DNA from 3 places in the Streptomyces sp. NPDC001606 genome. Region 2 is predicted to be linked to each of the others. Evidence: riboswitches for the same ligand, from Rfam matches in the RefSeq annotation. Region 2 holds a riboswitch; each other region holds the start of a gene.
What was found. Region 2 has a riboswitch for cyclic di-AMP ahead of ACWCV9_RS31985 (transglycosylase SLT domain-containing protein). Riboswitches for the same ligand answer to the same signal wherever they lie in the genome.
Positions count from the first base shown of each region.

Region 1: it holds a riboswitch for cyclic di-AMP, as region 2 does, so the genes downstream of both, ACWCV9_RS22300 (C40 family peptidase) here and ACWCV9_RS31985 (transglycosylase SLT domain-containing protein) in region 2, are expected to answer to the same signal.
Region 3: it holds a riboswitch for cyclic di-AMP, as region 2 does, so the genes downstream of both, ACWCV9_RS24620 (M23 family metallopeptidase) here and ACWCV9_RS31985 (transglycosylase SLT domain-containing protein) in region 2, are expected to answer to the same signal.

Region 1 is NZ_JBSFHC010000012.1:133,013-141,100, forward strand. It holds gene ACWCV9_RS22290 (ATP-dependent Clp protease proteolytic subunit) at 1-573, shown strand, start outside; gene ACWCV9_RS22295 (hypothetical protein) at 581-889, shown strand; cyclic di-AMP (ydaO/yuaA leader) riboswitch at 1,308-1,453, shown strand; gene ACWCV9_RS22300 (C40 family peptidase) at 1,457-1,930, shown strand; gene ACWCV9_RS22305 (ATP-binding protein) at 1,982-2,467, opposite strand; gene ACWCV9_RS22310 (helix-turn-helix domain-containing protein) at 2,691-3,551, shown strand; gene ACWCV9_RS22315 (DUF397 domain-containing protein) at 3,561-3,782, shown strand; gene ACWCV9_RS22320 (8-amino-7-oxononanoate synthase) at 3,850-4,977, opposite strand; gene bioB (biotin synthase BioB) at 5,125-6,333, shown strand; gene ACWCV9_RS22330 (adenosylmethionine--8-amino-7-oxononanoate transaminase) at 6,326-7,615, shown strand; gene bioD (dethiobiotin synthase) at 7,617-8,088, shown strand, end outside.
Region 2 is NZ_JBSFHC010000023.1:11,715-21,799, reverse strand. It holds gene recQ (DNA helicase RecQ) at 164-2,161, shown strand; gene ACWCV9_RS32010 (M56 family metallopeptidase) at 2,222-3,163, opposite strand; gene fahA (fumarylacetoacetase) at 3,325-4,542, opposite strand; gene ACWCV9_RS32000 (carboxylate--amine ligase) at 4,857-6,101, shown strand; gene ACWCV9_RS31995 (FAD-dependent oxidoreductase) at 6,151-7,350, shown strand; gene ACWCV9_RS31990 (HAD family hydrolase) at 7,470-8,282, shown strand; gene ACWCV9_RS31985 (transglycosylase SLT domain-containing protein) at 8,318-8,806, opposite strand; cyclic di-AMP (ydaO/yuaA leader) riboswitch at 8,812-8,991, opposite strand; gene ACWCV9_RS31980 (polyprenyl synthetase family protein) at 9,524-10,085, shown strand, end outside.
Region 3 is NZ_JBSFHC010000014.1:107,954-118,038, forward strand. It holds gene ACWCV9_RS24585 (VOC family protein) at 1-741, shown strand, start outside; gene ACWCV9_RS24590 (thymidine kinase) at 754-1,404, opposite strand; gene ACWCV9_RS24595 (alkaline phosphatase family protein) at 1,451-2,641, opposite strand; gene ACWCV9_RS24600 (DUF5998 family protein) at 2,641-3,237, opposite strand; gene ACWCV9_RS24605 (GNAT family N-acetyltransferase) at 3,376-6,399, opposite strand; gene ACWCV9_RS24610 (HPr family phosphocarrier protein) at 6,577-6,858, shown strand; gene ACWCV9_RS24615 (GntR family transcriptional regulator) at 7,007-7,693, opposite strand; gene ACWCV9_RS24620 (M23 family metallopeptidase) at 7,891-8,634, opposite strand; cyclic di-AMP (ydaO/yuaA leader) riboswitch at 8,647-8,810, opposite strand; gene ACWCV9_RS24625 (M16 family metallopeptidase) at 9,071-10,085, opposite strand, start outside.

The sequences.
Region 1 (8,088 bases), on a different contig from region 2:
CGCACGCTCGATCCGTACGCGAAGCTCTTCGAGGACCGGGTGGTGTTCCTCGGCACGCCGCTCGACGAGGCGGCCGCCAACGACGTGACGGCGCAGTTCATGTATCTGGAACACGCCGCGCCCGACCGGGACATCACGCTGTACGTCAACTCCCCCGGCGGCACCTTCGCGGCGCTGACCGCGGTCTACGACACGATGCAGTACGTCAGTTGCGACGTGGCGACCTACTGCCTGGGCCAGGCCGCCTCCTACGCCGCGGTCCTGCTCGCGGCCGGCGCCCCGGGCAAGCGGTTCACCCTGCCGGGCGCCCGCATGGTGATCGACCAGCCGCGGCTGCCCGAGCCCGTGCGGGGCCGGCCCAGCGACCTGGTCATCCAGGCCGAGGAGCTGGCCCGCACCCGGGCTCTGCTGGAGGAGATGCTGGTACGGCACACCGGGCGCACGGCGGAGCAGGTGCACCGGGACCTGGAGCGGGACCTGGTGCTGGACGCCCACGGGGCGCTGGCCTACGGCCTGGTGGACGGCATCGTGCCCGGCCGGCGTGGCGCGCTCGCCGGCCCGGACGCGGGGTGAACCCGCGATGCTGCCACCGGAACTGCCGCCGCTGCCCGCGCTGACCCGCGCCGAGGGCGAGTTGATCGACCGTTACCTGGAGTCCGTCGATCTGCTCGGCCGGATCAATCCCGCGCGCGCCGGGAACACCTACCACGGGCTGCGCGCGGCGCAGGCGCTGGTGCGCAAGGCCACCGAGCTGCGGGACGCGCTGGACCTGATGCACCGTCGGGGTGAGACGGAGCTGCACGGGCACACGCTGGCACGGGCCTTGCGGGTGCTGGACGGCGAGCGCCGTACCGCGCGCGTCGCGCTCCCGTCCGACGGCGCCGGCTGACCGGACGCGGCGGCGGTCCGACCGGTCCCGGACGTCGACACGCGGCGTTCGGGGCGGACGGGAAACGGTCCGAACGATGTACGGCCGACCGGTGTATATCCGGCGCCGTTTCCGGTCCGCACGAGTTGCGCACGAACCATGTTTGAGCCTCATCCGGAACCACTGCGTCCCAGGTCCGGGGCTACGTCCGGGATCTGACGGCGGCTCGAACGGAACACTGTCCACCCGAACGGGTGAGTGGTGAGTAACGCCACAAATCCTCGATTTCATTGGGATTTTCGGACAGCGGTAAGCCAAGATCCCTGTCTGACGACAAGCCCCCGCCACCGCGGCGGGGCGGTCCGGGCGGACGCCGAGTCCTGCCGCCACCCGGATGACCGGTCGACAGGAGTGGATCGGCAGGAGTGGAGGACCCAAGCAAGACGGGTCGCCGACGCGGACGTTCGTCGCGGACGAACGGGCGTGCCGAGCAACCCTTGGGGTGAAGCCGCAGCGATGCGGCCGGGCAACTTCGCCAGCCCGAATCCGACAGGTCATCCTTCACAGGCGGCTGACGAAGGGTTGCGCATGACTGCGCTCAATCGTGTCCCGTCGCTCATGGCCCGGGCCGGTACGGCCTCGGCTCTCACCCTCGCCGCCGTGGGCGGCTCGATCGCGGTGCCGGGCCTGTCCGCCGACGCCTCGGCGGCGACCCTGGCCTCGAAGGCGCTCCAGGTCGCGGCCTCCAAGAAGGGCGCCCCCTACCAGTGGGGGGCCACCGGACCGCGCCGGTTCGACTGCTCGGGTCTGACGCTCTACTCGTTCAAGAAGGCCGGCAAGACCCTGCCGCGCACCGCCGCCGGGCAGTACAACAAGACGCACCACATCTCGGCCCGCAACCGCAGGGCGGGCGACCTGGTGTTCTTCCACTCGGGTTCCAGCGTCTACCACGTCGGCATCTACGCCGGCCACGGCAACATCTGGCACGCCCCGAAGTCCGGCGACGTGGTCAGGCTCCAGAAGATCTGGACCCGGAGCGTCTGGTACGGCCGGGTCAGCTGACCCGGCACCGGCTGTGGAGCGGCCTCGGGCCCGTGGCCGCTCCGCACGCCGTCAGCGCCGGATGTCGGCGCGACGGGCCGCCGCCGGGCGCTGCGCCGCCGTCGGTACCGGCTCGGCGGGGACGGCCCAGGGGAGTTCGATCGAGACCGTCTTGCCGCCCTCCCGGGTGGGCCGGACACGGAGCCGGCCTCCGCACTCCGCGGTGAGCCAGCGGATGATGACCATGCCGCGGCCGTTGTCCTGCTGCACGGCAGCGGGCAGTCTCTTCGGAAAGCGCGGATGGCTGTCCGTGACCCCGATGCGCAGCTGCTCGTCACGGTCCAGCGCGAGGTCGACCGTGAAGGTGGGTGACTGCCCGAAGGTGTGCTGCACGGCGTTGGTGGCGAGTTCGGAGACGATGAGCCGTACCGTGTCGGCGATGTCGGCGTCCGAGGGGAGGCCCCACTCCGCGAGCGTGCCCACGACATAGGAGCGGGCGGCGGAGACCGAGGCGGGATCGCTCGGCAGAGTGACGGATGCTTCCAGATGGTCTGCCATGGCGACGTCGTCCCTTTCCCACGGGACCGGTGTCCGGCATGGAGCGGCCGGTTCGAGTACGGTCCCGGACTGGTGCTTGCCCGTCAGACTGCCATCACCCGGCCGGTCACGGGGGGCGATCCACCGAGATATGCATATATCTGTCGCTCGAAGCGGTGAACTCTGCGACGCGAGACCGTATTCCAGCGGCAGGGAGGCGAGCAGACGGAGTAAGGAGCAGCCCATGCAGAACGGTCCGGCGGTGCGGCGCCGCAAACTGGGCGACGAACTGCGTACGCTGCGTACCGGAGCCGGGCTCACGAGCGGTGAGGCGGCCCGGCTGGTCGGCTGGCACCAGTCGAAAGTGAGCCGTATCGAGACCGGCGCCAGCGGCGTGAAACCGGCCGATCTGCGGTTACTGCTCGACGCCTACGGCGTCCACGACGGCCAACTGCGCGAGATGCTGATGATGTTGGCGGGGTCCGAGGACACGGGCGGCCGGAACCGCTGGTGGCACGCGTACCGCGGGGTGATCCCGCCCACCTATCGCGACTTCATCAGCCTGGAGTCGCAGGCGAGCGCGATGCGCACCCTGGAGACCACGGTCGTGCCCGGGCTGCTCCAGACGGCCGAGTACGCCCGCGCGGTGACCCGGGCCGCCGTGAAGGACCTGGACGAGGAGCGCCTGGACGCGCTGGTGGAGGTGCGGCTGGCCCGCCAGGACGTCCTGCGTTCCGACCCGCCGCTGGCCCTGAGCGCCGTACTGGACGAGGCGGTGCTGCGCCGCGAGGTCGGCGGTCCCGAGGTGATGGCCCGGCAGCTTCAGCGGCTGGCCGAGGCGGCCCGGCTGCCCCAAGTGCGGCTCCAGGTGCTGCCCTTCGACGCCGGAGCACATATCGGCCTCACCGGGCCTTTCGTTATCTTCTCATTTCCGAGCACTTCTGATCTAGATGTAGTTGTTCTCGACCAATTGACGAGTAGCCTCTACCTGGAACGGAAAGAAGACCTCATGGCTTACTCGGAGGCCTTCACCACCCTTCAGTTCCACGCCCTTTCCCCCGAGGACTCGTTGGACTACCTCGCCCAGATAGGCGACGGCGCGTAGGGAGGCACCATGACCGCACTGCCTCGGAACGTCCCTGCCAGTACCGACCTGCACGACGTGCACTGGCTGCGCAGCAGCTACAGCACGGGAGCCAACAACTGCGTGGAGACGGCCCGGCCGCGCTCCGGCCCACCGGCCGGGCTGCTCGCCGTGCGCGACTCGAAGGCCCCGGGCGGGCCCGCGCTGCTCTTCTCGCCCCAGACCTGGGCCGGGTTCGTCACCGCTCTCTGATCAGATCCGATCACCGACCGACACCACTGACCGCTGTTTGTGCGAAGCACGGCCGTGTCACGCCGACTCATGGTCGCGTTTCGTCGATCACCCGTACCGCGCGTTCGATCTCTGCCCCGGAGAGGTCCGCGCGAGCGGTCAGCCGCAGCCGTGACACGCCGTCGGGCACGGAAGGAGGACGGAAGCAGCCCACGGCCAGCCCCGCCGTACGGCAGTCGGCAGCCCAGCGCACCGCCTGCTCCGGGGACGGAGCCCGCACGGAGACCACCGCGGCGTCCGGACGCACCGCTTCCAGCCCCGCGGCGGTCAGCCGTGCGTGCAGCTCCGCCGCGACCTCGCGAGCCCGGGCCGCCCGCCCGGGCTCGCGGCGCAGCAGCCGCAGTGCCGCGAGCGCCGCGCCCACCGCGGAGGGCGCCAGCCCGGTGTCGAAGATGAAGGTCCGGGCCGCGTTGACCAGATGGTCGATGACCCGTGCCGGGCCCAGCACGACCCCGCCCTGACTGCCCAGCGACTTGGACAGGGTGGCCGTGACCACCACGTCCTCCGCCCCGGCGAGCCCCGCCGCGTACGGCGCGCCCCGGCCGCCGTCGCCCAGCACTCCCAGGCCGTGGGCGTCGTCCACCACCAGTCCGGCGCCGTGCTCCCGGCAGGCCTCGGCCAGCGCGGCCAGCGGCGCCCGGTCCCCGTCGACCGAGAACACCGTGTCGGAGACGACGATCGCCGGGCCCGCGTGCCCGGCGAGCGCCTTGCGCACCGCGTCCGGGTCGGCGTGCCCGACCACCTGGCGCTCGCCGCGGGCGAGCCGGCAGCCGTCGATGAGCGAGGCGTGGTTGCCCGCGTCGGAGACGATCAGCGAGCCGTACGGGCCGAGCGCGGTGACCGCGGCCAGGTTGGCCGCGTACCCGGAGGAGAAGACCAGGGCCGCCTCGAATCCGCAGAAGTCGGCCAGTTCGCATTCCAGCTCGGCGTGCAGCTCGGTGCTGCCGGTGACCAGCCGGGACCCGGTGGAACCGCCGCCCCAGGTGCGCGCGGCCGCGGCCGCGCCCTCGGCGGTCTCGGGGTGGTGGGCGAGGCCCAGGTAGTCGTTGCTGGCCAGGTCCAGCAGCGGTGACTCGGCGGGGCGCGGGCGCAGGGTGCGTACGAGTCCGGCGCGGCGACGCGCCTCGGCCTGCTCGTCGATCCAGCCGAACGCCATGGGTCCTCCGGTGCTTTTGTAGGTAGCGGACAGACCCTAGCGGCACGACGGGCAGCGCGAGGTGTGGCAATACCCACACGGTGAACTGTCAGCGTTGTGCAAACTCTCCTTGGCCGGGAGCGGGTCCGTAGGACAGGATCGGATCTCATGGACCTGCTGAACACGCTGGTGGACAAGGGGCTTCGGCGCGAGCTGCCGACCCGCGAGGAAGCGCTCGCCGTGCTGGCGACCTCGGACGACGAGTTGCTCGACGTGGTGGCCGCGGCCGGGAAGGTGCGCCGGCACTGGTTCGGGCGCCGGGTGAAGCTCAACTATCTGGTGAACCTGAAGTCGGGGCTGTGCCCGGAGGACTGCTCCTACTGCTCCCAGCGGCTGGGCTCCAAGGCCGACATCCTGAAGTACACCTGGCTCAAGCCGGACGAGGCGTCCCAGGCGGCCGCGGCGGGGCTCGCGGGCGGCGCCAAGCGGGTCTGTCTGGTGGCCAGCGGGCGCGGGCCGACCGACCGGGACGTGGACCGGGTCTCGCAGACCATCAAGACGATCAAGGAGCAGAACGAGGGCGTCGAGGTGTGCGCCTGCCTCGGGCTGCTCTCCGACGGCCAGGCCGAGCGACTGCGTGAGGCGGGCGCGGACGCCTACAACCACAACCTGAACACGTCCGAGGGGACGTACGGGGACATCACCACCACCCACACGTACGCCGACCGGGTGGACACGGTGAACAAGGCGCACGCGGCCGGGCTGTCCGCCTGCTCCGGGCTGATCGCGGGCATGGGCGAGAGCGACGAGGACCTGGTGGACGTGGTCTTCTCGCTGCGCGAGCTGGACCCGGACTCGGTGCCGGTCAACTTCCTGATCCCGTTCGAGGGCACCCCGCTGGCCAAGGAGTGGAACCTCACCCCGCAGCGCTGTCTGCGGATTCTGGCGATGGTCCGGTTCGTCTGCCCGGACGTCGAGGTGCGCATCGCCGGCGGCCGCGAGGTCCATCTGCGCACGATGCAGCCGCTCGCGCTGCACCTGGCCAACTCGATCTTCCTCGGCGACTACCTGACCAGTGAGGGCCAGGCGGGCAAGGCCGACCTGGAGATGATCGCGGACGCCGGGTTCGAGGTCGAGGGCACCGACCAGGTGACGCTGCCGGAGCACCGGGCCGAGGCCGCCGGGGGCTGCGGCTCGGTGTGCGGCTCGCACGAGAGCGCCGGCTGCGGCTCGCACGAGGGTTCCGGGTGCGGTGCGCACGAGGCCGGCGCCGGTTGCGGTACGGCGGAGACGCCCGCGGCGGCGAACGAGCCGCGCCCCGATCTGGTCGCCGTCCGCCGCCGGGGCGCCGGAACGGACCTCGCGCCCAATGCCTGAGCTGCCCGGCCTGGCCGTGTCCGAGCTGCTGGAGCTGGACCGCCGGCACGTCTGGCACCCGTACGGCCCGATGCCCGGACGGACCGAACCGCTCGTCGTGGAGTCGGCGAGCGGGGTCCGGCTGCGGCTCGCGGACGGCTCGGGCGAGCTGGTCGACGGCATGTCCTCGTGGTGGTCGGCCATCCACGGCTACAACCACCCGGTGCTCAACGAGGCGGTGCGCGACCAGCTGGGCCGGATGAGCCATGTGATGTTCGGCGGGCTCACCCACGAGCCCGCCGTCCGGCTCGCCAAGCTCCTTGTCGACATGTCACCCGAGGGCCTGGAGCATGTCTTCCTGGCCGACTCCGGGTCGGTGTCGGTCGAGGTCGCGGTGAAGATGTGCCTCCAGTACTGGCGTTCGCTCGGCCGGCCCGGCAAGCAGCGGCTGCTGACCTGGCGGGGCGGCTACCACGGGGACACCTGGAGCCCGATGTCGGTGTGCGACCCCGAGGGCGGGATGCACCAGCTGTGGTCCGGTGTCCTGCCCCGCCAGGTGTTCGCGGACGTACCGCCCGCGGAGTACGACGAGTCGTACGCCGACCGGCTGCGCGAGCTGATCGCCCGTCACGCCGACGAGACCGCCGCGGTCATCGTGGAGCCGGTGGTGCAGGGCGCGGGCGGAATGCGGTTCCACTCCCCCGCGTACCTCCGGGTGCTGCGCGAGGCGTGCGACGCGCACGACGTGCTGCTCGTCTTCGACGAGATCGCCACCGGCTTCGGCCGCACGGGCGCGCTGTTCGCGGCGGACCACGCGGGTGTCAGCCCCGATGTGATGTGCGTGGGCAAGGCACTGACCGGCGGTTATCTGACGCTGGCGGCGACGCTGTGCTCCGCCCGGGTGGCCGACGGCATCTCGCGCGGCGAGGTCCCGGTGCTGGCGCACGGCCCGACGTTCATGGGCAACCCGCTGGCGGCGGCGGTGGCCTGTGCCTCCCTGGAGCTGCTGCTCGGGCAGGACTGGCAGACGGAGGTCAAGCGGATCGAGGCGGGCCTGCGCGAGGGCCTCGCCGCGGCGGCGGGGCTGCCCGGGGTGCGGGACGTCCGCGTCCTCGGCGCCATCGGTGTGGTCCAGCTGGACCACGAGGTGGACATGGCCGCCGCCACCGCGGCCGCCGTCCGGGAGGGCGTGTGGCTGCGCCCCTTCCGGGACCTGGTCTACACGATGCCGCCGTACGTCACCTCGGACGAGGATCTGGCACGGATCACGCGCGCGGTGTGCGCCGCGGCGCGGGAGGGATGAGATGTCGGTACTGGTGATCACCGGGACGGGCACGGAGATCGGCAAGACCGTCACGACCGCCGCGGTCGCCGCCGCGGCGCTCGCGGCGGGGCGCTCGGTCGCCGTGCTGAAGGCCGCGCAGACGGGCGTACGGCCGGACGAGCGCGGCGACGCCGACGAGGTCGCCCGGCTGGCGGGCCCGGTCACGGCGACCGAACTGGCCCGCTATCCCGAACCCCTGGCGCCGGGTACGGCCGCCCGGCGGGCCGGGATGGCGCCGGTGCACCCGCACCAGGTGGCCGAGGCGGCGGCCAAGCTGGCCACCGAGCACGATCTGGTGCTGGTCGAGGGGGCGGGCGGGCTGCTCGTCCGGTTCGACGCGGCGGGCGGCACGCTGGCCGACGCCGCGGGGCTGCTGGGCGCACCGGTCCTGGTGGTCACCCCGGCAGGGCTGGGCACGCTGAACAACACCGAGCTGACGGCACGCGAACTGC
Region 2 (10,085 bases):
GGGCGCCGGGCAGCGGGACTGTCCGCTTCCTGGCGCAGTGACGAGCGACACCGCACCGGATCCGACCGAGCCTGTGGATAACTTCGGGGCTGTCGGTCCGGCCCCCTATCGTTGAGGAAGTGGTCGACGGACGACACACGGGGGACCGGCGGGGGACAGGACGATGGGCGCGACGGGCGGGATCAGCGAGATGCCAAGGGTGACCGAGGGGCCGGGAGCGGCCGCCAGCGAGGCGCTGGCCACACTGCACCGGGTCTTCGGATACGAGGCCTTCCGGGGCGAGCAGGAAGCGATCATCGAGCATGTGGTGGCGGGCGGCGACGCCCTCGTCCTCATGCCGACCGGCGGCGGCAAGTCGCTGTGCTACCAGATCCCCGCCCTGGTCAGGCCCGGTACGGGCATAGTGATCTCCCCGCTGATCGCGCTCATGCAGGACCAGGTGGGCGCCCTGCGCGCCCTCGGTGTGCGGGCCGGCTTCATCAACTCCACCCAGGACTTCGACGAGCGTCGCACGGTCGAAGCCGAGTTCCTGGCCGGCGAGCTGGACCTGCTCTACCTGGCCCCGGAGCGACTGCGTCTGGAGGGCACGCTCGACCTGCTCTCCCGCGGCAAGATCTCCGTCTTCGCGATCGACGAGGCGCACTGCGTGTCCCAGTGGGGCCACGACTTCCGCCCGGACTATCTCACCCTGTCCCTCCTCGGCGAGCGCTGGCCGGACGTCCCGCGGATCGCCCTGACCGCCACGGCCACGCGCGCCACCCACGAGGAGATCACCCAGCGGCTGAACCTGCCGTCGGCCCGCCACTTCGTCGCCAGTTTCGACCGGCCCAACATCCAGTACCGGATCGTCCCCAAGGCCGACCCCAGGAAGCAGCTGCTCGCCTTCCTCCGCGAGGAGCACCCGGGCGACGCCGGCATCGTGTACTGCCTCTCCCGCAACTCGGTGGAGCGCACGGCGGAGTTCCTGACCGCCAACGGCATCGCGGCGGTGCCGTACCACGCGGGCCTGGACGCGGGCACCCGCGCCGCGCACCAGTCCCGGTTCCTGCGCGAGGACGGCCTGGTCGTGGTGGCGACCATCGCCTTCGGCATGGGCATCGACAAGCCGGACGTGCGCTTCGTCGCCCACCTGGACCTGCCCAAGTCGATCGAGGGCTACTACCAGGAGACCGGCCGCGCCGGCCGGGACGGCCTACCCTCCACGGCCTGGATGGCGTACGGCCTCAACGACGTCATCCAGCAGCGCAAGCTGATCCAGTCCGGCGAGGGCGACGAGGCGTTCCGCCGGCGGGCCCAGGCCCACCTCGACGCGATGCTCGCGCTCTGCGAGACCGCCCGCTGCCGCCGCGGCCAGCTGCTCGCCTACTTCGGCCAGGACGCCCCGGCCGCGGACTGCGGCAACTGCGACACCTGCCTCACCCCGCCGGAGACCTGGGACGGCACGATCGCCGCCCAGAAGGCCCTGTCGACGGTGGTACGGCTCCAGCGGGAGCGTGGGCAGAAGTTCGGCGCGATGCAGATCGTGGACATCCTGCTCGGCAAGCGCACCGGCAAGGTGATCCAGTTCGACCACGACCAGCTGTCGGTGTTCGGCATCGGCCAGGACCTCACCGAGGCGGAGTGGCGGGGCGTCATCCGGCAGCTGCTGGCGCAGGGGCTGCTCGCGGTCGAGGGGGAGTACGGCACGCTGGTGCTCACCGAGGCGAGCGGTTCGGTGCTGCGGCGGGAGCGCGAGGTGCCGCTGCGCAAGGAGCCGAAGAAGCCGGCCGTCTCCCGGTCCCGGTCGGGCTCCTCGGGCGGCGACCGCAAGCCGAGAGCCGCCGCGGCCGAGCTGCCCGACGAGCTGCTGCCCGCCTTCGAGGCGCTGCGTGCCTGGCGTGCCGAGCAGGCCCGGGAGCAGGGCGTCCCGGCGTACTTCATCTTCAACGACGCCACCCTGCGGGAGATCGTCACCCGCCGGCCCGGCTCGGTGCGGGAGCTGGGCACGGTGAACGGCGTCGGCGAGAAGAAGCTGGCGACCTACGGGGAGGGCGTCCTCGCGGTGCTGGCGACCCTCGACGGCGCGAACCCGGCCCCGAACCCGGCCGCCGGCCCAGGCCAGGAGGACCACTGGCCCGAGCCGGCCGAGGAACCGGAGCCGGAGCCGGACGACTGGATATAGCGGGCGACTGGACGGAGCTGCCGTTCGCCCGGCCGCACCGCCGCACCGCCGCCCGGCCGGTCAGGCCAGCGTCGTCAGCAGTCCGGGCGCGAAGGTGATCAGGAGGGGCAGCAGCGGCACCAGCGCGGCCACCGTCGTCGTCAGGGCCCGCTGCCGGCGCAGCAGCCGGGGCGGCGGCTCCAGCAGCCGGTCCACGCGTTCGCCGAGCAGCCGGCGGCTGGAGGCGCAGGACAGCACGCCCCGGTGCTGGTTCAGCTCGATCAGCGCGAGGGCGGTCGTCAGATGCCCGCAGCGCCGGGAGGCGGCGTCGTCGGCGGCCAGTTCCACCAGGCGGTGCGTCTGGTCGCAGAAGTGGGCGAAGAGCGGCACGCGCGGAAAGCCGGTGGCGAGCGCGGTGGACAGATGCAGCAGCCAGTCGTGGTGGGCGCGGGCGTGACCCCGCTCGTGGGTCAGGACGGCGTCCAGCTGGTGGTCGGTGAGCCGGTGCAGCGCCCCCGTGGTGACGACGAGCTGAGCCGGGTGCCCGGGCATCCACCAGGCGTCCGGGTACTCGTCCTCCAGCACCAGCATCGGACCGCGCGCCGCGGGCAGCCCGGCCGGCAGCTCGGGGGCGCGTTCGCGCAGTTGCGCCCGGGCCTGGTCGCGGCTGCGACGGGCCTCGACCAGCTCCCGGGCGAGCATCGCGGTCGTCCAGGCGGCCCCGCAGGCCAGCACGACGGTCAGCGCGGTGGCCCACACGGGGGCGGCGGAGAGGTCGTAGGCGGCGGTGACGGAGGGCGGCGCCGGCGCGAACACCCGGTCGCGGACGGTGTGGAAGACGGCCGCCGCGCCCAGCACCAGTGCCGTCAGACAGCACAGCAGGACGGTGGCGACCAGGCACTGCCACACCCACAACGCGACCACGGGTTCCCGCTCGGGCCAGCCGGCGCGGGTCAGCGCGCGCGGTGCCGGGACGGCCGCCGTCAGCGCGACGACACTCAGCAGGAGCAGGCAGACGGTCATGCCGGGGCTCCGGTTCCTGGTCGGAGAGGTGTGCGGATATCGGCGGCGGCGCGCGGGGACGCGCGCCGCTGGGTGGTGCGTGTCCCGTCAGTATGACGGGACACGCGGCACACGTCAGGTGCCCGGGACGAACCGCCGCCGCCCGTGGGCCGGCCGGTGCCTCAGCCCGCCACGATCCGCCCGGTGACGTCGCCGAGGCCCACCCGGGTGCCGTCCGGGCCCGGGGCCCACGCGGACAGGGTCACCACGTCGCCGTCCTCCAGGAACGCCCGCTTGCCGTCGGGGAGTTCGAGGGGGTCGCGGCCGTTCCAGGTCAGTTCCAGCAGGGAGCCGCGCTGGCGCTCCTCGGGCCCGCTGACCGTGCCGGAGCCGTACAGGTCGCCGGTGCGCAGCGAGGCGCCGTTGACCGTCATGTGGGCCAGCTGCTGGGCGGCGGTCCAGTACATGGTGGAGAAGGGGGGTTCGGAGACGACATGGCCGTTGATCGAGACGGACATCCGCAGGTCGTAGCCGCCGGGCTCGATGCCGGGCGCCGAGTCGTCCAGGTAGGGCAGCAGCGGGTGCGTGCGCTCCGGCGGCGCCACGCGCGCGTGTTCCAGCGCCTCCAGCGGGGTGATCCACGCCGACACGGAGGTCGCGAAGGACTTGCCGAGGAACGGGCCGAGCGGGACGTACTCCCAGGCCTGGATGTCCCGCGCGGACCAGTCGTTCAGCAGGCAGAGGCCGAAGACATGGTCCTCGAAGTCGGCCAGTGCGACCGGCCGGCCCAGCTCGGAGGGCATGCCCACGACGAACCCGACCTCGGCCTCGATGTCCAGCCGGACCGACGGTCCGAAGACGGGTGCCGGGTCACCGGGACCCTTGCGCTGCCCGGAGGGCCGTACGACGTCCGTGTCCGAGACGACGATCGTGCCGGAGCGGCCGTGGTAGCCGATCGGCAGGTGCTTCCAGTTGGGCGTGAGGGAGTCCTCGGCGTCCGGGCGGAAGATCTGGCCGACGTTCCTGGCGTGGTTCTCCGAGGCGTAGAAGTCGACGTAGTCCGCCACCTCGACGGGCAGGTGCAGGGTGACCTCGGACAGCGGGTGGAACAGCGGCTCGATCGCCTCCTGGTGGACGGGGTCCGTGATCCAGGAGGTGAGGGCGCGCCGTACGTCCGACCAGGTGGTGCGGCCGGCGGCCAGCAGCGGGTTGAGGGTGGGACGGGCGAGCAGGGAGTGGTACGGCGAGCCGAGCGCGGCGGCCGCGGCGCCCGCGTCGAGGACGTGGTCCCCGAGCCGGACACCGACCCTTCGCTCCGTGCTGCCGGAGGGCGAGAACACGCCATAGGGAAGGTTGTGCGGGCCGAAGGGGTCGCCCTCGGGGACGTCGAAGGGGGGCATGTGGTGCTGCCTCACTCTCATCCGCGCCATGCATGGCGATGCGTTCCATGTGGTTGCGCCACACGTTACGGCCGGGTGGCATGTCTTGGGCAGAGCCCCAGGCCTCCCGGCACGGCGGTGGCGTCCGCGCGCGGTACGACGCTCGGCGCACCGCTCGAAAGGTTGCTCGCACAATGTCTAAAGGGTTCGCAATGTCCGAATGACCCTTGTCGGAGCGGGCAATTCCGGCTTAGCGTCCTTTGGGACACGGACGGGGTGGGTCCGTTCCGTTGGGGGGACACGTGGGGGGACCCGTGGCCAAGACCGCCGTCGGCATGCCGTTCGAGGTCGACCGTGACGTACCGGGACTGATCGTCAAGTTCGGCGACTATCCGCTGCACCACGGCGGTGTGGGGGCCATCCGCAGCCTGGGCCGGCTGGGGGTGCCCATGTACGCCGTCACCGAGGACGCGTACACGCCGGCCGCCGCCTCGCGCTATCTGAAGAAGGCGTTCGTCTGGCCGACGACGGGCGCGGAGGACCCCGGCCACCTGGTCGAGGGCCTGCTGCGCATCGGCCGCCGGATCGGCCGCCCGGCGGTGCTGGTCCCGACGGACGAGGAGGCCGCCGTACTGATCGCCGAGCACCAGCACGAGCTGGCCGGCTCCTTCCTCTTCCCGCGCGTGGACCCCGCGCTGCCCCGCCGGCTCGCCAGCAAACAGGGACTGCACGAACTGTGCGTGGAACACGGTGTCGCGTGCCCGCAGACCGCGTTCCCGCGCTCGTACGACGACATCGCCGCCTTCGCCGACACGGCCCGTTTCCCGGTGGTGGCCAAGAACCGCGAGGCGTTCGTCCGCCGTGAACGCCCCGCGGTGAACGGCACCACGCGGATCGCCACCCGCGCGGGCCTGCTCGGCCTCGCCCGCGACTGGGGCGACGACCCCGGAGTGGTCCTCCAGGAGTATCTGCCGCGCGAGGAGGCCGAGGACTGGATCGTGCACGCCTGCTTCGACCGGGACTCCGCCCCGCTCGCGCTGTTCACCGGGGTGAAGGTCCGCTCCTGGCCGCCGCACGCGGGCATGACGGCGAACGCGTACGTCGTCGACAACCCGGAACTCTCCGACCTCGCCACCCGTTTCATCAAACAGATCGGCTTCAGCGGCATCATCGACCTCGACCTGCGCTTCGACCGGCGCGACGGACAGTACAAGCTCCTCGACTTCAACCCGCGCATGGGCGCCCAGTTCCGGCTCTTCGAGAGCGAGTCGGGGGTGGACGTCGTCCGCGCGATGCACCTGGACCTGACCGGCCGCACCGTTCCGGAGGGGGAACAGCGCACCGGCCACCGTTACATCGTGGAGAACATCGACCTGCCCGCCCTCCTCGCCTACCGCCGCAGCGGCTATACGACGCCGCACGCACCGGCGAGGGCGAGCGGGACCGAACTGGCCTGGTTCGCGGGCGACGACCCGCTGCCGTTCCTCACGATGCTCGCCCGCTTCGTGCGCCCGGGCGCGAAGCACCTCTATCAGCTGTGGCGGACCAACCGCCGCGGCGGCAGCACCTCCACGAAGTAGGCAAGGCCACCGAGGGGTGGCGCACCGCGTCCTGGGGAGGGACTTCGTGATGCGACCGGTTGCAGTCATCGGGGCGGGGCCGTTCGGCCTGTCCACCGCCGCCCATCTACGGGCGCGCGGCATCCCCGCCCGGGTCTTCGGCGACCCCATGGTCAGCTGGCGTGACCACATGCCCGAGGGCATGCTCCTGAAATCGACCCCCGCCGCCTCCAGCTTCCACTGCCCGCAGTCCGGCCACACCCTGGGCGACTACTGCGACGCGGCCGGGATCCGCCGCCTGGTGACCGACGAGGACATCATCCCGGCGGAGACGTTCATCGCCTATGGCGAGTGGTTCCAGCAGCGGCTGGTCCCCGACCTGGAGCGAGTGCGGGTCGTCTCCGTGGACCGGGACAGGAGCGGAGGCTTCGAACTGAAGCTGGACTCGGGGGAGTTGTTCACCGCGCGCGCGGTCGTCGTCGCCACCGGCCTGTCCGGGCTGGCGCATCTGCCCCCGGAACTGGCCGGTGCGGCGGCCGGCGGCCCCGCCCCGGCGGGCCCGGTCTCGCACAGCTCCCAGCACCACGACCTCGGCCGCTTCGCCGGCAAGGAGCTGATCGTGATCGGCGCCGGCCAGTCCGCGCTGGAGACGGCGGCGCTCGCCGCCGAGGCGGGCGCACGGGTGCGCGTGGTCGCGCGCGGCCGCGGCCGGGTCGCCTTCGGCGCCCCGCCCTGGGACCAGCCGAAGCTGCGCCCCGAGTCCCCGTTCGGCCGCGCCTGGTCGCTGTGGGCGCTCAGCTACCACGCGCAGCCCTACCGCCACCTGCCCGAGGCCACCCGCCACTACCTGGTCCGGCGGGTCCTCGGCCCGCTCGGCGCCTGGTGGCTGCGCGAGCGCTTCGAGAGCGCCGTGCAGGTGCGGGAGGTGCAGCGGGTGGTGAGCGCCGAGGCGCCGGACGGCACCCCCGTCCTCACCGTCCGCACCCACGGCGGCCGTACCGAGCGGCTCACCGCCGACCATGTCATCGCCGCGACCGGCTACCGCGTCGACATCGCGGCGATGGACTTCCTCGGCCATGAGCTGCGCACCCGGCTCGCGCTCAGCCGGGGCACGCCCAAGCTCGGTGCCGGCTTCGTCTCCTCCGTACCCGGCCTGTACTTCACCGGCCTGCCGGCGGCGTCCTCGTACGGCCCGGTGATGCGCTTCGTGTGCGGTACGGACTTCGCCTCCCCGCGCCTGGCGAAGCACCTGGCCGCGGCCCACGGCTGAGTTCTGGCCGACGCGGTGCGTCATCGGCGGGAAGACACACACCAGTTGGGGGTGATCAGCACACAAGTGCGCGCTGTGACAGATGAGTCGGCGGGGCGTGGTGTCCGTATTCTCTGATCATGGCACCCTCCCCCGCATATTCACTCATCGCCACCGACCTGGACGGAACCCTGCTGCGCGGTGACGACACCGTCTCCGACCGGTCGCTCGCCGCGCTCGCGCGGGCGGCGCGGGCCGGTGCCCGGCATCTGGTGGTCACGGGCCGCCCGGCCCCGCGGGTACGGTCCCTGCTGGCCGTGCTCGGCTGCACGGGGCTCGCGGTGTGCGGGCAGGGCGCGCAGGTCTACGACGCCGGGGCCGGCCGTCTGGTGTGGTCGGTACGGCTGGACCGGGAGCTGGCCGAGACGGCACTCGGCAAGATCGAGGCGGAGGTGGGACAGGTCTTCGCCGCCGTCGACCAGGACGGGGTGGACGGGCTCACGCTCATCGAGCCCGGGTACCGGATGCCGCATCCGGCCCTGCCCGCGGTCCGGGTCGGCCGGCGCGACGACCTGTGGTCCGCGCCCATCAGCAAGGTGCTGCTGCGCCACGCCACCCTGTCGGACGACGAGCTGGCGGCCACCGCGCGCGCGGTGGTGGGGTCGCTGGCGACGGTCACCATGTCGGGCCCGGGCATGGTGGAGCTACAGCCGCGCGGGGTGACCAAGGCGACCGGGCTGGCGCTGGCCGCTGAGCGGCTCGGCACCGGCGCCGACCGGGCGCTGGCGTTCGGGGACATGCCCAACGACGTCCCGATGTTCGAGTGGGCCGGGCACGGGGTCGCCATGGCCAACGCCCATCCGGAACTGAAGGCGGTGGCCGACGAGGTCACCCTGTCGAACGAGGACGACGGCATCGCCGTCGTCCTCGAAAGACTCTTCCCTACCGACTGACCGGTTCTTCAGTAGGCACCGGCCGGTCGGGGACCTCAGTACGCGCCGAAGACGTTGTCGATGGACCCGTACCGCGCGGCGGCGTAGTTGCAGGCGGCCGTGATGTTCGCGACCGGGTCGTAGGGGTCGAAGGAGGTGCCGGCCACGTGGTAGGCCTGGAAGGTCGGGTCGATGACCTGGAGCAGACCCTTGGACGGGATGCCCGCGGCGGCGTTGGAGTCCCAGAGGTTGATGGCGTTCGGGTTGCCGGAGGACTCCCGCATGACGTTGCGGTAGATGCCGTTGTAGGTGCCCGGAATGCCCTTCTGGGCCATGATCGCGAGCGACTCGCGGATCCAGCCGTCGAGGTTGTTCGGGTACCCGGCGAGCGTGGTGGAGGCCGTGGCGGTCGTGCCGGTGGCGGCGGACGCGGTGGTGGCGCCGATGAGCGGCAGGGCGAGGACGGCGACGCCGGTGCCGGCGACGGCGAGCGCGCGGACCAGGCGGTTGGTGCGGGGACGGCGGGGCTGAGCGGCAGCAGACATGGGGGCGTTCCTCTCCGGCGCCTGCGAGGTGAGCTGTCGGGTTCGGGCGGGGAGGTGCCCGGCCGTGCCCTGGAGGAGGCATGGCTTCACCCCTAGCCGGGCCGGTGCGGCGTGTGCCTTCCGGTCCGGCGGCTTACCTGGGTCCCCCGCTCCTGCCGTACGAATGGGTTCGTGGATGGGTATGCGGGCGGCGGCAGGATTCGGCGTCCGCCCGACGGCCCGGAACGTATGCGAGAGCACATGTCGGGAACAAGTACTGGATTCACACAACGCACTATTTGACCTTGGTCTGCGCCATATGGGGTACTTGATCCTTTGCGGTTGCCAATGCTCAACTCGCTTGCAGAACAAGGAGGAAGCGGGCCTGCGAGGGAGGGGTGCCCGGGACTGGCCGCGTGACCCAATTCACGGAATAGCAAGTCATTCCAAAACGGACATGAGGGATTCAAGGTATTCATTGGATGTAATGGGTGTAATGGATGTAATGGAGTTGCCCGCAGGGCGCGACAAGGCACATGGAGTTCTGTTAAGTCGATAGATGTCCGTTCTTACCATCCGATCGAAACCTTAGTGATCATGATCCGATGCCGACCGGGCTGGACCGGTGGGCGCTATCGGTGATCGAAACAGGACCGGATACGCTGACTCGAGTGATGGCAGCGACCTATCGACAAACCGTGTAATCGCCAGCAGACACCAGCAGACAGGAGACCCCTCGTGACCGTCGTCGGGCCGTTCGGGCTGAGCGTGCGGGACCAGGCTCTGGAAGCCGATGTCCAGGCCGGATTGACGGCTGTCGAGGAAGGCTTGCTCGAGGCCACCAAGAGCGAGGTCCCGTTCATCACGGAGGCCGCACAGCACCTCGTACGAGCCGGCGGGAAGCGGTTCCGGCCACTGCTCGTCATGCTCGCGGCGCAGTTCGGCGACCCCTACGCCCCGGGCGTGGTGCCGTCGGCCGTCGTCGTCGAGCTGACCCATCTGGCCACGCTGTACCACGACGACGTCATGGACGAGGCCGCCGTGCGGCGCGGCGTGGACAGCGCCAACACCCGCTGGGGCAACTCCGTCGCGGTCCTCACCGGCGACTTCCTCTTCGCCCGGGCCTCCCAGATCCTCGCCGACCTGGGCCCCGAGGCGGTCCGGGTCCAGGCCCTCGCGTTCGAACGGCTGGTCACCGGCCAGATCCTGGAGACGGCCGGTCCCTCGGACGGCCGTGACCCGGTCGAGCACTACCTGGACGTGCTCGCCGGCAAGACGGGCTCGCTGGTGGCGGTCTCCT
Region 3 (10,085 bases), on a different contig from region 2:
GCACCCTGCTGGGTGAGCCTGATGGCGCACGGGCTGACCGCCACCGAGGAGTTCTACGGCGAGCTGTTCGGCTGGGAGTTCCGGCCGGGCCCGCAGCAGCTCGGCCCGTATGTGCGGGCGCTGCTCGACGGGCACGAGGTGGCCGGCATGGGCCAGCTGCCGCCGGATCACCGGCTGCCGATCGCCTGGACGCCGTACTTCGCATCGGACGACGTGGACCGGACGGCGGACGCGGTCCGGCTGTGCGGGGGCACGGTCGCGGTGGGCCCGCTGGACGCGGCCGACGCCGGGCGGATGGCCATCGCCGCCGACCCCTCCGGGGCGGTGTTCGGGATCTGGCAGGGCTCCGCGCATCTGGGCACGGCGATCACCGGGGTGCCCGGCACACCGGCCTGGAACGAACTGCTCACCTTCGAGACCGAGGGCGTCGCCAAGTTCTACGAGACGGTGTTCGGTTACGAGGAGGAGCCGATGGTCTCCCCCGGCTTCGACTACGTCACGCTGCGCGTCGGCGGCCGTCCGGTGGCCGGTCTGCACGGCGTGGGGCATGCCCTGCCCCGGGACCGGGGCCCGCACTGGCAGACGTACTTCGAGGTCGCCGACACCGACGCGGCGCTGCGACAGGTCGCCGGCCTGGGCGGCCGGGTGCTCAGCCCGGCCCACGACAGCGCGCACGGCCGGGTCGCGACGGTCGCGGACCCGGAGGGCGCGGTCTTCTCGGTGCTCCAGAACCCGCGCTGAGCCGCTGCGCGATCAGGCCGGCTGGACCGGCAGGACGTCCGGGGAGAGGGCCGCCGCGTGGGAGGACGCGGCGGTCATCCGGCGCCGGTGATGACGGCGGCACAGCACCTCGTAGCCGACCTCGCCGGCGGACTGGTTGACGTCGCCCACGACCACCTGGGCGCCCTCGACGACCATCTCTCCGCCGACCGTGCGGGCGTTGTGCGTGGCGCGGGCGCCGCACCAGCACAGCGCCTCCACCTGGAGCACCTCGATGCGGTCCGCCAGCTCCACCAGCCGCTGCGAGCCGGGGAAGAGCTTGGAGCGGAAGTCGGTGGTGATCCCGAAGGCGTAGACGTCCAGACCGAGATCGTCCACCACGCGCGCGAGCTGGTCGATCTGCTCGGGGGCGAGGAACTGCGCCTCGTCCGCGATCACGTAGTCCACCCGGCCGCCCTGCGAGAGGTGGTCGACGATGTACGCGTACAGATCCTGGTCGTCCGCGACCTCCACCGCGTCGGTGACCAGCCCGAGCCGCGAGGACAGCTTGCCCTCGCCCGCGCGGTCGTTCCGGGTGAAGATCATGCCGACGAGGCCGCGCGCGGAGCGGTTGTGCTCGATCTGGAGAGCCAGCGTCGACTTCCCGCAGTCCATCGTTCCGGAGAAGAACACCAGCTCGGGCATGAGGAGTTGAGCACCTTTCGGTGAGAGGTCACAGCGGTGGGAAGGGTCAGGAGCGTACTTCGAGCAGCGGGACGAACTGCTCGGCGGGCGTCATCGAACCGTGGTTGCCGACGAGCGCGGACTCCTTCGGCTCCCGCTCGGAAGCGATGATCAGCACGTCGTCGTGCGCGGCCGCGATCACATCGCCGAGGCGGGCGAGGACCCGGTCGTCGACCCGTGGCCCGAACCAGCCCGCCGCGACCGCCTCGTCCCGGGAGGCCACCCAGAACTGCTCGCCGAGCACCTCGCGCCAGCAGGCCAGTACGTCGTTCTCGGCGCCCTGCACCGCGTACACATGCCGCGCCCGGCCCTCGCCGCCCAGCAGGGCGACCCCGGCGCGCAGCTCCCAGTCGGTGTCGAAGTCGAGGCGGTGGTCCTCGTCGAAGGGCACGTCCACCATGCCGTGGTCGGCGGTGACGTAGAGCACGCTGCGCGGCGGCAGCTGCTCGGCCAGGCGCTGGGCGAGCCGGTCCACGCACATCAGCTGGCCGCGCCAGGTGTCGGAGGCGACGCCGTAGCGGTGGCCCGCACCGTCCAGCTCGGAGTAGTACGTGTACACCAGCGAGCGGTCCCCGGCGGCGAGTTGCTCGGCCGCGAGGTCCATGCGCTCCTCGCCGGTGAGCCGGCCGTGGAAGGTGCCACCGCTGAGCGCGACCTTGGTGAGCGGGGTGTTTTCGAACAGCGGCGAGGAGACCTGGGCGGCGTGCACCCCGGCCTGGTGGGCCAGCTGGAAGACGGTCGGGTACGGCTGCCAGGGGCGCGGGTCGGTGTACGGCTGCCAGCGGAGCTGGTTCATCAGCGCGCCGGTGGCCGGGTTGCGCACGGTGTAGCCGGGCAGGCCGTGGGCGCCCGGCGGCAGTCCGGTGCCGACGGAGGCGAGGGAGGTCGCGGTGGTCGCCGGGAAGCCCGCGGTCAGCGGGCGGCCGGTGCCGCCGCGCGAGCCGGCGAGCAGGGAGGTCAGGAAGGGGGCCTCGGCGGAGTGCGCGCGCAGCTGCTCCCAGCCGAGCCCGTCGATCAGGAAGACGCAGACCCGGTCGGCCGCGGTCAGCTCCGGGATGGTCGCGGTCAGGTCGGGCACGCCCATCCCGGCGGCCAGCGTGGGCAGCAGGTCGGCGAGGGAACCGGTGCCGTACTCGGGCAGCGGTGCGGTGTCCAGGGCGAGCGGTTCCGGGTGGTCCCAGGCGGAGAGCTGGGACATCAGCGGGCGATGTCCGCGGTCGCCTCCGAGATGGCCTGCGCGAAGGCGAGCGCCTGGCGCACCGTCTCCGGGCCGTCCCCCGCCTCGCTGACGCGCAGGCTGAGGTCGTCCGCCGTGGAGCTGCCCGTGTAGCCGTGGTCGGCGTCGCAGTTCGGGTCACCGCAGGCCGCGGGCTCCAGATCGAGGCGGTTGACCGCGCCCCACCCGATGGTCAGCACGACCTCGCGGGGCAGGGTGCCCGGCGTGTACTGCTCCGGGTTCGCCACGACACGGCTGACCACGACCGACGAGATCCGGTCGAGCTTCACGGACTCGGTGGAGGTGGTGGCGTACGGCGTCGGGGAGGTGTTGTCGGCGGCCTGCTCGTCGGTGTGGCTGACGATGAAGCGGTTGGTGCTGAGGACCAGCACGGTGACGTGCCGGCGCACCTCGTTCTGGTCGAACGTGGTCTCCTGGTGGACCAGGTACGACCGGATGGGCTCGCCGCCCACAGCGGCCTCCACCGCCTCGGCCACGAGGGCCGGGTAGTAGCCGCTGCGCTCGATCGCCGCGCGCAGCCCCTGGGTCGTCGTACTGGTCTTGGCCATGGCGTCCATCCTAGTCCGTGGGCAAGGGGGGTCCGGGACAGTCGTACAGACCCGGGGCGGGCAGCGCGGGCACGCTCCCGGGCCTCGGGGCGGTCCCCGGCGGCTCCCCGGCGAGCCGCGCCGGCCGTCCCGGTCGCGGGCGGCGGGTCAGTACGCCGGCAGTGTGCGCGGGCCGAGGTCGTCGCGGGCGGGGGGCGGTGCGAGCCGTACGGTGGCGCCGAGGACGCTCGCGCCGTGCGGGGCGACGACGACCGGTTCCAGGGTGACCGCCACCACCTCCGGGTGGTCGTCCACCAGCCGGGAGACGCGCAGCAGCAGCTCCTCCAGCGCGGGGGTGTCCACGGGGGTGGACCCGCGCCAGCCGAAGAGCAGCGGGGCGGTGCGGATGGACCGCACCAGGGAGGCGGCCTCCCGGTCGGTGACCGGGATCAGCCGGTGCGCCATGTCCCCGAGCAGCTGTGAGGCGGCCCCGGCGAGCCCGAAGGACAGCACGGCCCCGGCCGCCGGGTCGATCACGGCGCGTACGACGGTGTCGACGCCGCGCGGCGCCATGCCCTGTACCACCGGGCGCAGCTCCTCCGGCGCCCCGAACAGCTCGGTCAACTCGGCGTACGCCCGGCGCAGTTCCTCCTCACCGGCGAGGTCCAGCCGGACCCCTCCGAGGTCCGCGCGGTGCCTGAGGTGCGGGGCGGTGGCCTTCAGGGCGACCGGGTAGCCGAGGGTGCGGGCGGCCTCGGCGGCGGCGTCCGGGGTGGGCGCGGGCAGCGCCCGGCGCACGGGTATGCCGTACCTGCCGAGCAGCTCGCAGGTCTCCGCCTCGGAGATCGTGAGGCCCTCCCCGCGCGCGAGCAGCTCCCCGATGAGCCGGGCGGCCCCCTTCTCGTCGATGTCGTCGTATTCGGGCACCTTCCCGGGATCGGCCGCCTCCCGCCGCCACTGCGCATACCGCACGGCCTCGGCGAGCGCCCGCACGGCACGCTCGGCGGCGGGGTAGGCGGGAATGAGACGGCCGTCCTCGGGGAGGGCTGGCACGGACGGGGGGACATCTGGTCCGGGTGCTGGCGTGGCGGCCTCAGGGCTGGGTGCCGGCGCGGGAGGCTGGGTGCCCCCTGCCGGAGCGGCGGACGAGGTGCCGGGTACAGGTGCGACGGCCTGCGAAGCGTTGCCGGGCGAGGGGGCCTGTGGGGCAGTCCTGGGCGTGGGGGGCTCGGATGCGGTGCTCGCGGCACCAGCCTCAGTGCCCTGCCCCGCTGCCACGGCCCGCGGCGCGGTGCCGGGTGCCGGTGTTGCGGGTTGGGGGGCCGTGCTGGTCGCGGCCGAGAGCGCTTCCGCCAGGCCGCCCAGTTCCACGTGCACCACCAGGACCGGCTTCCCCGGCACCGCGGCCGACGCCGACCTGAGCGCCTCCGCCAGCTCCGCGTCCCCCGGCGACCCCTCACCGATCGCGGGGATCGCCGTCACCACGACGGAGTCGACCGTGTCGTCCGCCAGCGCGGCGCCCAGCGCCCGGTGGAAGTCCTCCGCCGTCGCCGCCGTGGTCAGGTCCACCGGCCGCGCCGGCCGCAGCCCCTCCGCCAGACACCGGTCGTACGTCAGCACGCCCAGCGACTCGGAGTTGCCGAGGATCGCCACGCGCGGGCCGGCGGGCAGCGGCTGCCGGGCGAGCAGCAGGCCCGCGTCGACCAGCTCGGTGATGGTGTCGACGCGGATCACCCCGGCCTGCCGCAGCAGCGCGGAGACGGTCGCGTACGGCAGCCGGGTGGCCCGTACCGTGTGGCCCTGCGGCGCCGTGCCGGTGCCCTGCACCACGACCAGCGGCTTGGCGGCGGCCGTGCGCCGGGCGAGCCGGGTGAACTTGCGCGGGTTGCCGATGGACTCCAGGTACATGAGGACGACGTCGGTGTCGTGGTCGTCGTACCAGTACTGGAGGACGTCGTTGCCGGAGACGTCGGCGCGGTTGCCGGCGGACACGAAGCTGGACACGCCCGTCACCCCGGTCACCCCTCCACCGCGCCGGTGCAGCCGGGACAGCAGGGCGATGCCGATGGCGCCGGACTGGGTGAACAGGGCGATGCGGCCGGGGCGGGGCATCTCGGGCGCCAGGGAGGCGTTCAGCCGGACGCCGGGGGCGGTGTTGATCACCCCGAAGGCGTTGGGGCCGAGGATCCGCATGCCGTACGTGCGCGCCTGCCGGACGAGCGCCCGCTGGCGCTCGCGTCCCTCGGCCCCGCTCTCGGCGTATCCGGCGGAGAGCACGACGAGTCCCTGGACGCCGTGCTCCCCGCACTCGGCGACCACCGCGGGCACGTGCTCGGCCGGTACGGCGACCACGGCGAGGTCGACGGGGCCCTCGATGTCCCGCACCGAGCGGCGCGCGGGCACGCCGTCGACCTCCTTGAGATCCTCGGGGAAGGCCCGGTTCACGGCGTACAGGCGGCCGGGGAAGCCGGCGTCGCGGATGTTGCCGAGGACGCTGCGGCCGACCCCGCCGGGGGCGCGGCCGACGCCGACGACCGCCACGGAACCGGGGACCAGGAGCCGGCGTACCGAGTGGGCCTCGGCGCGCTGTTCCCGCGCGCGCTGGACGGCCAGGGACCGGTCGGTGGGTTCGAGGTCGAACTCCAGGCGGACGACGCCGTCCTCGAAGCTGCGCTTCTGGGTGTACCCGGCGTCCGTAAAGACCTTGATCATCTTGGTGTTGGCAGGCAGCACCTCGGCGGCGAAGCGGCGGATGCCCCGCTCGCGCGCGACCGCGCCGATGTGCTCCAGGAGCGCGGAGGCGACTCCGCGGCCCTGGTGGGCGTCCTGCACCAGGAAGGCGACCTCGGCCTCGTCGGCGGGGGCGGAGGCGGGCATACCGTCGGCGCCGATGCGGTCATAGCGTACGGTGGCGATGAACTCGCCGCCGACGGTGGCGGCGAGCCCCACCCGGTCCACAAAGTCGTGGTGCGTGAAGCGGTGGACGTCCTTGGCGGACAGTCGTGGGTACGGCGCGAAGAAGCGGTAGTACTTCGACTCGTCCGAGACCTGCTCGTAGAAACTGACCAGGCGGTCGGCGTCATCAACGGTGATGGGCCGGATGCGCGCGGTACCTCCGTCGCGCAGCACCACGTCCGCCTCCCAGTGGGCGGGGTACTCGTACCGGCCGTGCCGGTCCGCCGAGGTCTGCATGGGCCCCAGAGTACGGCTCGCGTACGACAACGGCGCGAGGCAGTCTGTGGAGGACGAAAACCCGGACCGAGGCCGCGGTCCGGGGACACACCGGGGTGGACGCGGGTCCGCCCCGGGCACGCTTCACGATATGGGAAACTGGTCTAGACAACCCTGAACTCCGAAGGGCAGCAACACATGGCTGAGCGCCGCGTCAACGTCGGCTGGGCCGAGGGCCTCCATGCCCGCCCCGCCTCCATCTTCGTCCGAGCCGCCACGGCCGCAGGCGTCCCGGTGACGATCGCCAAGGCCGGGGGCAACCCCGTCAACGCGGCCTCGATGCTGGCTGTCCTGGGCCTGGGCGCCCAGGGCGGCGAGGAGATCGTCCTCGCCTCCGACGCCGAGGGCGCGGACGCCGCCCTGGACCGGCTGGCCAAGCTGGTCGCCGAGGGCCTGGAAGAGCTGCCCGAAACGGTCTGAACATCGGCCCACTGAATGCCGGAGCCGCGTCGCCCATTTCCGGGCGGCGCGGCTTCCTTCGTTTTCCGCGACGATGCGAGCACACCATAATTCGGGCAGCGGAAATACACTGCCACCGAATTACTCTTCTTTGTATACGGCGTCCGTGTTAATGCCGCAGGCTCGGCGTGTTTACGGCATGTTGCGAAGTCCTCACACGTTCCGCCGCGGCGGAGAAACGGAGTCGGTGCGCGGCCGTGGTGCGTTCGGTGTGCAGGGCGGTGAGCGCACGCGCGCGCTCGCCGTCGCCGCGCGCCACCGCGTCCACGATCGCGCCGTGTTCCCCCCAGGAGTCCACCGGGCTCGGCGGGGCGTCCACCGTGTACATCCAGGCGATCTTGTGCCGCAGCTGGGTGAGCATCGAGGTCAGCGAGGGGCTGCCGGACGCCTGGGCGAGCGTCTCGTGGAACCAGCCCCCCAGCGAGCGCAGATCCTCGCTGTGACCTCGCCGGGCCCGCTCCTGGCCCAGCCGGACGAGGCCGCGCAGCACCTTCAGATGGGCCTCGGTGCGCCGCTGCGCGGCCCGCGCCGCCCCGAGCGGCTCCAGCAGCATCCGCATCTCCAGCAGGTCGGCGGCCTCCTGCTCGGTCGGCTCGGCCACGCACGCGCCCGCGTGCCGGCGGGTCACCACGAAGCCCTCGGCCTCCAGGGTGCGCAGCGCCTCGCGGACCGGGACGCGGGAAACGCCGTAACGGCGGGCCAGGACTTCCTCGGTGAGGCGGCCGCCGCGCTCGTAGACACCCGCGACGATGTCGTCCCGGATGGCCGTGCACACCGAGTGCGCCGGAATACGCATGACCGACCTCCGCCTTAATCCCCGTGAAACGTCGACGATGGACGTGTGTTCCGTGACTCTATTGCAATGAGCCGGAATTTCCGACGGCGAGCCGGAATCCAGGGATATTTTTTGGACAGCGGATCAGGCGGACACTGCGAAAAACGGCGAAAGCCCCGGCCGATGGGCCGGGGCCGCCGATGCCGGGCGAGGCCGGGTCAGACGCTCACACCGTGCGAGCGGAGGTAGGCGACGGGGTCGATGTCGGAGCCGTACTCCGGGGTCGTACGGGCCTCGAAGTGCAGGTGCGGTCCGGTGACGTTGCCGGTCGCGCCGGACAGCCCGATGTGCTGGCCCGGGGTGACCTTCTGACCGACCGTGACGCCGATGGACGACAGATGCCCGTACTGGGTGTACATGCCGTCGGCCATCCGGATCACGATCTGGTTGCCGTACGCGCCGCCCCAGCCGGTGGAGACGACGGTGCCGGAGCCGACCGCGAGCACGGGCGTGCCGGTCGCCGCGTGGAAGTCGATGCCGGTGTGCGAGCCGGAGGACCACAGGGAGCTGCTGGCCTTGTAGCCCGTGGAGACGTAGGAGTGCGCTATCGGCGCGACGAAGGCGTTCAGCCGCGCGCGCTCGGCCGCGCGGGCGGCACGGGCCGCGGCCACGCGCTCCTGCTGGGCCTTCTGCGCCGCCGCCCGCTCGACCGCCTGCTGCTGCGCGGCCTCCTTCTGGGCGGCCGCCTGCGCGTCGATGTGCCGGGCGACGTCGTCGCTGACGGTGAGGACCGGGGTGAGGCCGGTCTGCTCGACGGAGTTCTCCGTGGCGAGCGCCGGGGAGGCCGCGAGGGTGCCGATGACCCCGGTGGTGGTGAGGGCCGCGACACCGGCCGCCTGAGCGGTGGTGCGCTTGACCCGGCCGGGCTTGCGGTGCTTCCCGGTGGCGCACATGAACGCCATGAAGTGGCTGTTCCTTTCCTTCCCTCTCGCCTACCGGGTTAGCTGACGGGTTCGGAGCAGGAAGGTCTCCTACGGACCCCCTCGCTCACGCGCGGGCGTCCGATTCACCCCAGGGACTGCTGTGGGTCCCCGGCTCCCCTGGCTCGCGCCGTACGGGGACTCGGCGATGGCTGTCCGGTGCCGCGGGCGCGGCGCACTGTCTACCGACGAACAGCCCGGACGACGCTAAGGGGCGGCGAAGTCAAACCCCAAACGGATCACCGCTTTTGTAGTGCATCCCACAGGGCAGACGGGCAACCTCCGTCCCAAACCGGGCATCTGGGGAACACGGTGCAACAGCCGGGAATGCCGTGGGGCCCTGACGGCCCGTAGGTCGTCAGGGCCCCACGCCCGTGCACTGCCGCCGGGCCATGGCCGGCCGCCGCGCGGCGTTCGGCTAGTCGGCCGCCACCACGGTGACTTCACCGATGCCGAGCGCCTCGACCGGCGCCTTGATCTGCGCGGCGTCACCGACGAGCACGGTCACCAGGCGGTCCACCGGGAAGGCGTTCACGACGGCCGCCGTGGCCTCCACCGTGCCCGTCGCGGCCAGCTGCTGGTACAGCGTGGCCTGGAAGTCGTCGGGCAGGTGCTGCTCGACCTGGTCGGCCAGGGTGCTCGCGACGGCCGCCGCCGTCTCGTACTTCAGCGGCGCCACGCCGACCAGGTTCTGCACGGCGACGTCCCGCTCGGCGTCGGTCAGGCCCTCCGCCGCGAGGGTGCGCAGCACCTTCCACAGGTCGTCCAGGGCCGGGCCGGTGTTCGGGGTGTCCACCGAGCCGCTGATCGCGAGCATCGACACGCCCGTGCCGTCCGGAGCCGACCTGAGGACCTGTCCGAAGGCGCGCACGCCGTAGGTGTAGCCCTTCTCCTCACGCAGGACGCGGTCCAGGCGGGAGGTGAGGGTGCCGCCCAGGCAGTAGGTGCCGAGCACCTGCGCGGGCCACACCCGGTCGTGCCGGTCGGAGCCGGCCCGGCCGATGAGCAGCTGGGTCTGGACGGCGCCGGGCCGGTCCACGATCACCACGCGCCCGGTGTCGTCGGCGCTCACCGGCGGCACGGGGCGCGGCTCGCCCGGGGTGCCGGTCCAGGCGCCCAGGGTGTCGCCGAGCAGCGCGTCCAGGTCGACACCGGTGAGGTCGCCGACCACCACCACGGTGGCCGTACCGGGGCGCACATGGCGGTCGTAGAAGGCGCGCACGGCCGCCGCGTCGATCTTCTCGACGGTCTCCTCGGTGCCCTGACGCGGCCGGGACATGCGCGAGGTCGCCGGGAACAGCTCCTTGGAGAGTTCCTTGGCGGCGCGCCGGGAGGGGTTGGCCAGCTCGTGCGGGATCTCGTCCAGGCGGTTGCGGACCAGCCGCTCGACCTCGCTCTCGGCGAAGGCGGGCGCGCGCAGCGCGTCGGCGAGC